2 regions of the Streptomyces yangpuensis genome follow, and region 2 is predicted to be linked to the other one. Evidence: riboswitches for the same ligand, from Rfam matches in the RefSeq annotation. Region 2 holds a riboswitch; the other holds the start of a gene.
The links. A riboswitch is a leader RNA that binds a small molecule or an ion and turns the genes downstream of it on or off. The one in region 2 is predicted to bind S-adenosylmethionine.

Region 1 (5,791 bases), 1.3 Mb from region 2:
CGCCCAGGCCCGGGTGTGGAAGCCCACCACGTCCGCCCCGAGCATTCCCCGCACCAACTGCTCACGCACGTCGGCCGGGAGCATGTCCAGGAACTCCCGCGACGCCCACGGCGTGTGCGTGAAGTGCCCGATCCGCAGGTCCGGCCGCAGTTCCCGCAACTGCCCCGGGACCAGCGCCAGGTGGTAGTCCTGCACCAGCACGCGGGCGCCCTCGGCGGCCTCCTCGGCCAGGGCGCGGGCGAAGGCCTCGTTGTACGCCACGTAGCCGCCCCACCGGCGCCGGAACTCCGCGTCGAAGACCGGCTCCCGCGGCACGTCGTACAGGTGGTGGTGGGTGAACCACAGCACCGAGTTCGCGATGCCGTTGTACGCGTCGTCGTACATCGTGGGATCGATGTCCAGCATCCGGACGCCCGGCTCGGAGACGTCCCGGCGGACCGCCTCCCGGTCCGCGTCCGACAGCGCCGCACAGACCCAGAGCGCCTCCGGCTGCTCCGAGAGGGCCGCCGAGAGGCCGGAGACGAGACCGCCCCCGCCGCGCCGGGCGCTGAGCGTGCCGTCGGCGGCGAGGGCGTAGGAGAGCGGGCCGCGGTTCGCCGCGACGAGTACCTGAGAAGCCATGCGCCGAACCTAGCCCGGCCCACGCTCGCTCAAACGTATGGACACGTCACGCCACCCGGCGCCGGCCGTACTCCTTCACGCCCAGCATCGGCGGCCGCTCCTCGGTGTCCACCGGGTACGTGTGCGGCACGAAGCCCTCCGGGCCCCGCTCGAACTGCGTCAGCTCCGGCCGTACGAGGTGTCCGCGCGAGAGCCGTACCTGGGCCGTGCGGTAGATCGCCGCGGCCATCCGGCCCAGCGCCTGCCCGCCCTGATGGCGGTGGAGCCGCACGCCCACGTCCACCTGGGCCAGCGCGTCCAGTCCGACCGTGTGCAGCGCGTCGACCAGCAGGCCCAGCTCGACCCCGTAGCCCACCGGGAACGGCAGCCGCTCCAGCAGCGTGCGCCGTACGGCGTACTCGCCGCCCAGCGGCTGGACGAAGCCGGCCAGCTGCGGCCAGTGCAGGTTCAGCAGCGGGCGGGCGACCAGCTCGGTGACCCGGCCGCCCTGGCCGGGAGCGTCCCCCAGCGGGCGGTCGTACATCGCCTTGACGAACTGCACGCCGGGGTCGGTGAGCAGCGGGCCCACGATCCCGGAGACGAAGGTGGCCGAGAAGTCCCGCAGGTCGGCGTCGACGAAGCAGACGATGTCGCCGGTGGTGGCCAGCAGCGAGCGCCACAGCACCTCGCCCTTGCCGGGCAGCGCCGGGATCCTCGGCAGGATCTCGTCGCGGTGCACCACCCGGGCGCCGGCCTTCGCCGCGACCTCGGCGGTCCGGTCGGCCGAGCCCGAGTCGACCACGACCAGCTCGTCCACGAGCGGGACGGGCAGTCCCTCGATCAGCTCACGCCGGATGACCTCGACGATCGCGCCGACCGTTGCCTCCTCGTCCAGCGCGGGCAGCACCACGCTGACCGTGGTCCCGGCCGCCCGTTTGAGGTCGAGCAGCTGGTCGAGCGGTCGGTCGGCGGCGGACCAGGAGCGGTCGGCCAGCCAGCGCTCCACCTCTTCCAGCACCCTCAGTACTCCCTGCGTGTCGGCGATATGGCCGTCTTTGTGATCCATCTCGCGGTTCGGACGGCTGTCTCACCCGCCCGTCCCTTCGGTTACAGTCTTGAACAACGCGAAGGACCACCGCATGCCGGGGTCCCCCGCGCACAAACGCACCGGCGCGCCACAGAGCGCGTGTGCCGGTGCCATACCGCTCATCCAGAGGGGCAGAGGGACACGGCCCGTTGAAGCCCCGGCAACCCTCCAGTCGGTTCTCGCGATCGCGCAGCAGCGCTCGTCAGCGAGGTCCCCGGCTAGGGAAGGTGCCAATTCCGTCTCATGGCGAAATGCGCCATGGGGAAGATGAGGAGAAAGGGCCTCGCCATCATGGCTGCACAGACTGTCGCCACCTCTGTCGATCTCGGACCTGCCACGGGCCTTTCCTGTCGCGAGTGCGGTACCCGCTTCGAGCTCGGTCCCATCTTCGCGTGCGCCGAGTGCTTCGGACCTCTGGAAGTCGCCTACGAGCTGCCGACCGGTGACCCCGAAGCCCTGCGCGCCGCGATCGAGGCCGGCCCGAACAACATCTGGCGCTACGCGCCGCTGCTGCCCGTCCCCGCCGACGTGGCCGCCAAGCCCAGCCTGAACCCCGGCTTCACCAAGCTCGTCGACGCGGCCAACCTGGCCAAGGAGCTGGGCGTCACCGGCAAGCTGTACGTCAAGGACGACTCCGGCAACCCGACGCACTCCTTCAAGGACCGCGTCGTGGCCATCGCCGTCGAGGCCGCCCGCGCCTTCGGCTTCACCACGCTGTCCTGCTCCTCCACCGGCAACCTGGCCGGCGCCGTCGGCGCCGCGGCCGCCCGGGCCGGCTTCCGCTCGTGCGTGTTCATCCCGCACGACCTGGAGCAGGGCAAGGTCGTCATGGCCGGTGTGTACGGCGGTGACCTGGTCGGCATCGAGGGCAACTACGACGACGTCAACCGCTTCTGCTCCGAGCTCATCGGTGACCCGCTGGGCGAGGGCTGGGGCTTCGTCAACGTCAACCTGCGCCCGTACTACGGCGAGGGTTCCAAGACCCTCGCCTACGAGATCTGCGAGCAGCTCGGCTGGCAGCTGCCCGACCAGATCGTCATCCCGATCGCGTCCGGCTCGCAGCTCACGAAGATCGACAAGGGTCTGCAGGAGCTGATCAGGCTCGGCCTCGTCGAGGACAAGCCGTACAAGATCTTCGGGGCCCAGGCCGAGGGCTGCTCCCCGGTGTCGACCGCCTTCAAGGCCGGTCACGACGTGGTCCGCCCGCAGAAGCCGAACACCATCGCGAAGTCCCTCGCGATCGGCAACCCGGCGGACGGCCCGTACGTCCTGGACATCGCGCGCCGCACCGGCGGTTTCGTCGAGGACGTGACCGACGAGCAGGTGGTCGAGGCCATCAAGATCCTCGCGCAGACCGAGGGCATCTTCGCGGAGACCGCGGGCGGCGTGACCGTCGGCGTGACGAAGAAGCTCATCGAGAACGGGCAGCTCGACCCGGCGCTGACCACCGTCGTCCTCAACACCGGTGACGGCCTCAAGACCCTGGAGGCGGTGGCCGCGGACAGCGGGCAGACCGCCACCATCCGCCCGAGCCTGGACGCGTTCCGCGCCGCCGGCCTGGCCTGACCACCCTCCACGTACTACCGGAAAGGCAGTAGCGCCATGAGCGTCAACGTCCGCATCCCCACCATCCTGCGCACCTACACCGGCGGTCAGGCCGAGGTCCCGGCCGAGGGCGCGACCCTCGCCGAGGTCATCGAGTCCCTGGAGAAGAACCACCCGGGCATCGCCGCGCGCGTCCTGGACGACCAGGGCAAGCTCCGCCGCTTCGTGAACGTCTACGTCAACGACGACGATGTGCGCTTCGAGGGTGGGCTGGAGGCGGTCACGCCGGACGGCGCGGGCGTCTCGATCATTCCGGCCGTCGCGGGCGGCTGCTGACCCACCCGGTAAACCGAAATTACCCCCTCCGCTAAAAGCGGAGGGGGTAATTCTGTTTGATTGGGCACGGTACAGTTGGGGAAGTCCCCTCCGCTGGACTTGCCCGCCGCATATGAACGGGTCGCGTGAGGGTCGACATCGGGTCAATGTGCGGGTGCCGTATGGGGCTTTGGCGAGATATGTCTGGCCCGAGTTGCCCTGGAATATGCCAAATTTTCACTCTATTTCAAACTTTCTCGGTGTCCAGATTTCTCGTCGGATTGACCTGTTGCAGACAGCACTCGCGCAGATACATTCAGCCTCGGTCGAAGCGTTCCGACGCAAGTTCTGACCCGGTAACGCGAAGTGCGTTCCCGCGCAAGGGCCAGTAATAGGGGAGTTAGGCATGGCTCAGGGCACCGTCAAGTGGTTCAACGCGGAGAAGGGCTACGGCTTCATCGCGGTCGACGGTGGTGCGGATGTGTTCGTCCACTACAGCGCCATCCAGATGGACGGGTACCGCACCCTTGAAGAGGGTCAGCGGGTCGAGTTCGAGATCTCGCAGGGCCAGAAGGGTCCGCAGGCGGACATGGTCAAGCTCGCGCTCGGCTAGTCCCGGAGCATCGACCACCGACGCTCGGTCTTCCGTCGAAGACCCGGAAGACCTACGAGGGGCCCACATCCCGTGTCCGGGATGTGGGCCCCTCGCGTGTCACCAGGGCCTTCGTCGAAGCCGCTTGCACTCCAGGGGGTCGAGTGCTAATCATTGGCGTTAGCACTCTACGAGTGAGAGTGCTACTGAAACGAGGACCGGGTCGGTGAGGCCCGCAGGGTCCGGTGGGAAGGAACCGCCGGGCACGCAGGCCGTCCGTCGCGGGCGCGGGCGCGGTCCTGGGAGCAATCCACCGCTGTCCGGGAGGACCACTTCAGATGGCCAAGATCATTGCGTTCGACGAGGAGGCCCGTCGCGGCCTCGAGCGTGGGATGAACCAGCTCGCCGACGCCGTCAAGGTCACCCTTGGCCCCAAGGGTCGCAACGTCGTCCTTGAGAAGAAGTGGGGCGCCCCCACGATCACCAACGATGGTGTCTCCATCGCCAAGGAGATCGAGCTCGAGGACCCGTACGAGAAGATCGGCGCCGAGCTGGTCAAGGAAGTCGCCAAGAAGACGGACGACGTCGCCGGCGACGGTACGACCACCGCCACCGTCCTGGCCCAGGCGCTCGTCCGCGAGGGCCTGCGCAACGTGGCCGCCGGTGCCAACCCGATGGCCCTCAAGCGTGGTATCGAGAAGGCCGTCGAGGCCGTCTCCGCCGCCCTGCTCGCCCAGGCCAAGGATGTCGAGACCAAGGAGCAGATCGCTTCCACGGCCTCCATCTCCGCCGCCGACACCCAGATCGGCGAGCTCATCGCCGAGGCCATGGACAAGGTCGGCAAGGAAGGCGTCATCACCGTCGAGGAGTCCCAGACCTTCGGTCTGGAGCTGGAGCTCACCGAGGGTATGCGCTTCGACAAGGGCTACATCTCGGCGTACTTCGCCACCGACATGGAGCGCATGGAGTCGTCCCTCGACGACCCGTACATCCTGATCGTCAACTCCAAGATCGGCTCGGTCAAGGACCTGCTGCCGCTCCTGGAGAAGGTCATGCAGTCCGGCAAGCCGCTGCTGATCATCGCCGAGGACGTCGAGGGCGAGGCCCTGTCGACCCTGGTTGTCAACAAGATCCGCGGCACCTTCAAGTCCGTCGCCGTCAAGGCCCCGGGCTTCGGCGACCGCCGCAAGGCCATGCTCGGCGACATCGCCATCCTCACCGGCGGTACGGTCATCTCCGAGGAGGTCGGCCTCAAGCTGGAGAACGCCGGTCTCGACCTGCTCGGCCGCGCCCGCAAGGTCGTCATCACCAAGGACGAGACGACCATCGTCGACGGTGCCGGTGACAGCGACCAGGTCGCCGGTCGCGTGAACCAGATCCGCGCCGAGATCGAGAACTCCGACTCGGACTACGACCGCGAGAAGCTCCAGGAGCGCCTGGCGAAGCTGGCCGGCGGCGTGGCCGTCATCAAGGCCGGTGCCGCGACCGAGGTCGAGCTCAAGGAGCGCAAGCACCGCATCGAGGACGCCGTTCGCAACGCGAAGGCGGCCGTCGAGGAGGGCATCGTCGCCGGTGGTGGCGTGGCCCTGCTGCAGGCCTCCGCGGTCTTCGAGAAGCTGGAGCTCGACGGTGACGAGGCGACCGGCGCCAAC
Region 2 (5,791 bases):
GAGACCCTCGTGCGGGGCACCACCCCACCCCGCACACCCCGCCCCACGACACCACCGCACAGGACACCGCCGAGCAACCCCGCAGGGGCACGGCCGAGCAACCCCGCAGGGGCACGGCCGAGCAACCCCGCAGGGGCACCGCAGGTCACACCGCCGGGACGCAGCGGCCTTCCTCCGTGCGGTACTGCCACTTCGCGCCGTCCGTGACGAGTTCCTTCACCGCCCGCACGAAGCGATCGACGTGCTCGTCCGGCGTGCCCGCACCGAAGCTGACGCGGATCGCGTTCAGCGACCGCTCCCCCGGCGCCGCCTCCGGGGCACCGCACTCGCCCTGCGTCTGCGGCTCGCTGCCCAGCAGGGTCCGCACCAGCGGGTGGGCGCAGAACAGGCCGTCCCGTACGCCGATCCCGTACTCGGCGGAGAGCGCGGCGGCGAAGTGGGAGCTGTTCCAGCCGTCCACGACGAAGGAGAGGACGCCGACCCGCGGGGCGTCGTCCCCGAAGAGGGACAGGATCCGGACGGCCGGGACCTCGGCGAGGCCCTCACGGACCCGCTCCACCAGCCGCTGCTCGCGCGCCACCAGGTTCTCGAAGCCCGCCTCGGTCAGGGCCCGGCAGGCGGAGGCGATGGAGTAGACGCCGATGACGTTCGGGGAGCCGGCCTCGTGGCGCGCGGCCGTGGTGTGCCACTCGACGTCCACGCCGCCGTCCTCGCGGCGGGAGACCTTGCGGGAGGCTCCGCCGCCGGCCAGGTACGGCTCGGCCTGCCGCAGCCAGTCGGCGCGGCCGGCGAGGACACCCGAGCCGAAGGGTGCGTAGAGCTTGTGGCCGGAGAAGGCGACCCAGTCGACGTCGAGGTCGCGCACGGAGACGGGGTGGTGCGGGGCCAGCTGGGCGGCGTCCAGCACGATCCGCGCGCCGTGGGCGTGCGCGGCGGCGGCGAGTTCCTTCACCGGCCACAGCTCGCCGGTGACGTTGGACGCGCCGGTGACGCACACGAGCGCCGGGCCGTACGGCTCGCGGTCGGCGAGTGCCCGCTCCAGGGTGGCGACGGCCTCGGCCGGGGTGCGCGGCGCGTTGAGGTAGGTGACCTGCGCGTTCGTCCAGGGCAGGAGCGAGGCGTGGTGCTCGGTCTCGAAGACGAACACCTGGCAGTCGGCGGGGATGACCGCCGCGAGGAGGTTCAGGGAGTCGGTGGTGGAGCGGGTGAAGACGACCTGGTCGGTGGGGCGGCAGTCGAGGAATTCGGCGACCGTGGCCCGGCTCTGCTCGAAGAGGTCGGTGGAGAGCTGCGAGAGGTATCCGGCGCCGCGGTGGACGCTGCCGTAGTAGGGGGCGTAGGCGGCCACGTCGTCCCAGACCCGCTGGAGGGCGGGGGCGCTGGCCGCGTAGTCGAGGGCCGCGTAGGTGACCTCGCCGCCGGTGACGAGGGGGACGGTGACGTCGCGGCCGAGGACGGCGAGCGGCTCGGCGCAGGCGGGGTCCGACGCGGCAGTGGTGGCGACGGCGGCGTTCAGGGATGCGGACATGGCGGTATCTCCCGGCAGGCAGGGCTGAATGGCTTCGGTGTGCCCGTACGCGGGTACGGCGCTGCGGCCGTCCGGGGTACGGGAGGGGCCTCGGACGGGACGGTCGGGGTACGCCGAAATGACCCTGGTCCGAGGGTGAAGTAGGGGCGGCAGTCGCCCTATCGCATTCGCTTGCTCACGGAAAACGCTCCTCGAGAGACCAGGACCCCTGGTGTCGAGGGATCCGCGCTTGCCGTAGGCCTTGCTGCCTACAGCCCGGTCATCACCCGGGGCACCCCGCCACGGAAGGAGGGTTGCCGGACAGCAAGCCGGGGCCTGAACGCTGTCACTCGTGACCTGGTCCGCATCCTGCCACAAGATCCTCGTGCACAAGACCCCGGTCCGCATGGTGGACCGGGGTTTGGCTCGAAACGGGTGCCGGATCAGGCGTTGCTGGCCGTCACCCAGCGCTCCAGTGCGGCCCGGGCGGAACCGGAGTCGATCGACTCGGCCGCGCGGGTGATGCCGGCCGCGATCTGCTCCTCCAGGGTGCCCGGGCCCGGGTCCAGGGCGACCAGGGCGGCGGCGGAGTTCAGCAGGACGGCGTCGCGTACCGGTCCGGTCTCGCCGGCCAGCAGGCGGCGGGCCACGTCCGCGTTGTACGAGGGGTCCCCGCCGGCCAGGGCGGAGACGCCGACCAGCGGGATGCCGACGTCACGCGGGTCGAAGGACTGCTCGGAGACCTTGCCGTCGCGGACCCACCAGACCCGTGAGGTCGCGGTGGTGGTCAGTTCGTCGAGGCCGTCGTCGCCGCGGAAGACCAGGGCGGACGAGCCGCGCTCGGCGAGCACGCCGGCCACGATGGGGGCCATCCGGGGGTCGGCGACGCCGCTGGCCTGGGACCGTACGCGGGCGGGGTTGGTCAGCGGGCCGAGGACGTTGAAGGTGGTGCGGATGCCCAGTTCCCGGCGGGCGCCCGCGACGTGCCGCAGGGCCGGGTGGAACTTCACGGCGAAGCAGAAGGTGATGCCCGCCTCCTCCGCGACCCGCACCACGCCGTCGATGGGGAGGTCGAGGTTGACGCCGAGCTTCTCCAGGACGTCGGAGGAGCCGCTGGCGGAGGACGCGGCACGGTTGCCGTGCTTGACCACCTTGGCGCCGGTGCCTGCGACGACGATCGCCGACATCGTGGAGATGTTGACCGTCTTGGCGCCGTCGCCGCCGGTGCCGACGATGTCGACGGTCCGGCCCGGTACCTCGATGAGGTTGGCGTGCCCGTACATGGCCCGTACCAGGCCGTTGATCTCCGCGACCGTCTCCCCCTTGGCCCGCAGGGCCACCACGAAGCCGGCGATCTGGGCGTCGGTGGCCTCCCCCCGCATGATCCGGTCCATGGCCCAGGCGGTGTCGTCGGCGCTCAGGTCCTGGCCGGTCAGCAGGGCGTCGAGGACGGCCGGCCAGCCACGGGCCGCCACGCTGTCGCCGCCTGCCGGGGTCGCAACGTTCATGGTCCGCTCCTGCTGTTGATGGGGGTTCCACGTCGAATGGGTCGGAGATCAGCCTATCCAGCCCCGGTTACGGCAAAGAGCCCCGTCCAGACACTGGACGGGGCTCTCGCCGTGGCGACACCAGGACTGACCGAAATCAGTCCCTCATGCGGTGGTGCAGGGGATCAGTGGTGGCCGTGGCCGGACTGGATCTCCTTGTACTCCTCCACCGTGGGCTTGGGGATCTGGTTCCCCTCGGCGTAGAAGCCCTTGCTGAGCTTCGCGCGCAGCTTCTCGGTGGCCTTCACCTTGCGCTCGACACCGTTCTCGTCGACCGTCGGGCCGATCTCGATCGGCTTGTACTGCTCGTGCGCGGTGAGGGTGTGCAGATTGCCCTGCGGGAGCGGCTCGTGGACCTCGACGAACTCACCGTGCGGCAGGCGCTTGATGATGCCGGTCTCGCGACCGTGCAGCACCTTGTCCCGGTCCCGGCGCTGGAGGCCGAGGCAGATCCGCTTGGTGACGATGAAGGCGACGACCGGGACGACGAAGAAGCCGATCCGGACGAACCACGTGATCGCGTTGATCGACAGGTGGAAGTACTGGGCGAACATGTCGTTGCCGCCGCCGATGAGGAGCACGATGTACTCCGCGATCCAGGCGACACCGAAGGCCGTACGGGTCGGGACGTTGCGCGGGCGGTCCAGGATGTGGTGCTCGCGCTTGTCGCCGGTGACCCAGGACTCGATGAACGGCCAGACGGCGATCGCGCCGAGGACCAGCGGGAAGAGGACCAGCGGGATGAACACGCCCAGGACGAGCGTGTGGCCCCACAGGTTGATCTCCCAGCCGGGCATGGCACGGATCAGGCCTTCCGGCATACCCATGTACCAGTCGGGCTGCGCACCGGTGGACACGTGGTCCGGGCGGTACGGGCCGAGGGCCCAGATCGGGTTGATCGAGGCGACCGCGGCGACGACCGAGATGACACCGAAGACCAGGAAGAAGAAGCCTCCGGCCTTGGCCATGTAGACCGGCAGCAGCGGCATGCCGACGACGTTGTTGTTCGTCTTGCCGGGGCCCGCGTACTGGGTGTGCTTGTGGTAGAAGACCAAGATCAGGTGGGCCACGAGGAGGCCCATCATGATGCCGGGCAGCAGCAGGATGTGCACCGAGTAGAAGCGTGCGACGAAGTCGCCGCCCGGGAACTCACCGCCGAACAGGAACATCGACAGGTAGGTGCCGACGACCGGGACGGACAGGATCGCGCCCTGCATGAAGCGGACACCGGTACCCGAGAGCAGGTCGTCCGGCAGCGAGTAACCGGTGAAGCCGGTGAACATGCCGAGGACCAGCAGCAGGAAGCCGAAGATCCAGTTGACCTCGCGCGGCTTGCGGAACGCGCCGGTGAAGAAGACGCGCATCATGTGCACGATCATCGCCGCGACGAAGATCAGCGCCGCCCAGTGGTGGATCTGGCGGATGAGCAGACCACCGCGGACGTCGAAGCTGATGTCGAGTGTCGAGGCGAAGGCCTCCGACATCAGCACGCCCTGCATGGGGACGTAACTGCCGTGGTACTCCACCTCGTTCATGCTCGGGTGGAAGAACAGCGTCAGGTACACACCCGTGAGGATGATGATGATGAAGCTGTAGAGGCAGATCTCACCCAGCATGAAGGACCAGTGGTCCGGGAAGATCTTGCGCATGTTGGCCTTGGCCAGGCTGTAGATGCCCAGGCGGCCGTCCGCCCAGTCCGCTACGCGCTCGCCGGCCGGCGCTTTGCGCGCCTTGTTGTCAGTGGCGGTGCTCATCCGCGCTCCCAGAATGCAGGACCGACGGGCTCTTCGAAGTCGCCGAGCGCTTCGAGGAAGCCGTCACCATTCACGCCGATCCGCAGCTGCGGAAGCGCGTGACCGGCCGGGCCGAAGATGACGCGGGCGCCGTCGGAGAGGTCGAAGGTGGACTGGTGGCACGGGCAGAGCACGTGGTGCGTCTGCTGCTCGTACAGGCTGATCGGGCAGCCGACGTGGGTGCAGATCTTCGAGTAGGCCACGATCCCGTCGTGGGACCACTCGAGTTCCTGCTTGTCCTTGATGTCCTCCGGCTGAATGCGGACGATCATCAGGGCGGCCTTGGCGATCTGCGTCTGGAAGTCGTGCTGGTGCTCGTCCAGGCCCTCGGGCATGGCGAACGTCAGCGAACCGACGAGCACGTCCTCGGGACGCAGCGGCTCCATCGTGTTCTGGTTGATGAGCAGCTTGCCCTTGGCCCACATGGTGTGGCGCAGCTTGTCCTCGGGCAGCGGGCCCAGGTCGCGCATGATCACGACGGCGGAGAGCGGCAGCATGGCCAGCGCGCCGAGCATCGTGTTGCGGATCAGCGGACGGCGGCCGATGCCGGACTCGTTGGCGCCGTCGGCGAAGTCCTGCAGGACCTTCGCCTTGACCTCCGGCGAAGCGGCGATCTCGTGGCGGTCGTCGGCGACCTCGACGTCGGACATCAGGGTGCGGGCCCAGTGGACCGCGCCCGCGCCGATGCAGAAGAGGGCCGTGCCCAGCGTCATGCCCAGGGCGAAGTTGAGCGCGCTGACCTTCCCGAGCGGGAAGATGAAGACGATCTTGTCGACCGGGAAGATCACGTACGAGGCGATGAAGCCGATCGTGGCCAGCATCGACAGCGTGAACAGCATGGCGACGGTGCGCTCGGAACGCTTCGCCGCACGCTCGTCGATGTCCTGGATGCGCGGCTTGTGGACCGGCAGGCCCGGGTCGGCGAACGGGTCGTCCGCCACTGC

Region 1: another riboswitch for S-adenosylmethionine. It lies ahead of thrC (threonine synthase); the one in region 2 lies ahead of NRK68_RS09745 (aminotransferase class V-fold PLP-dependent enzyme).

Annotation. Positions count from the first base shown of each region.
Region 1 is NZ_CP102514.1:3,378,039-3,383,829, reverse strand. Features, by position in the region: gene NRK68_RS15345 (alpha,alpha-trehalose-phosphate synthase (UDP-forming)) at 1-621, opposite strand, end outside; gene NRK68_RS15340 (glucosyl-3-phosphoglycerate synthase) at 668-1,618, opposite strand; SAM riboswitch class I at 1,804-1,961, shown strand; gene thrC (threonine synthase) at 1,955-3,253, shown strand; gene NRK68_RS15330 (MoaD/ThiS family protein) at 3,290-3,568, shown strand; gene NRK68_RS15325 (cold-shock protein) at 3,954-4,160, shown strand; gene groL (chaperonin GroEL) at 4,478-5,791, shown strand, end outside.
Region 2 is NZ_CP102514.1:2,115,557-2,121,347, forward strand. Features, by position in the region: gene NRK68_RS09745 (aminotransferase class V-fold PLP-dependent enzyme) at 146-1,528, opposite strand; SAM riboswitch class IV at 1,749-1,865, opposite strand; gene trpD (anthranilate phosphoribosyltransferase) at 1,951-3,015, opposite strand; gene qcrB (cytochrome bc1 complex cytochrome b subunit) at 3,180-4,808, opposite strand; gene qcrA (cytochrome bc1 complex Rieske iron-sulfur subunit) at 4,805-5,791, opposite strand, start outside.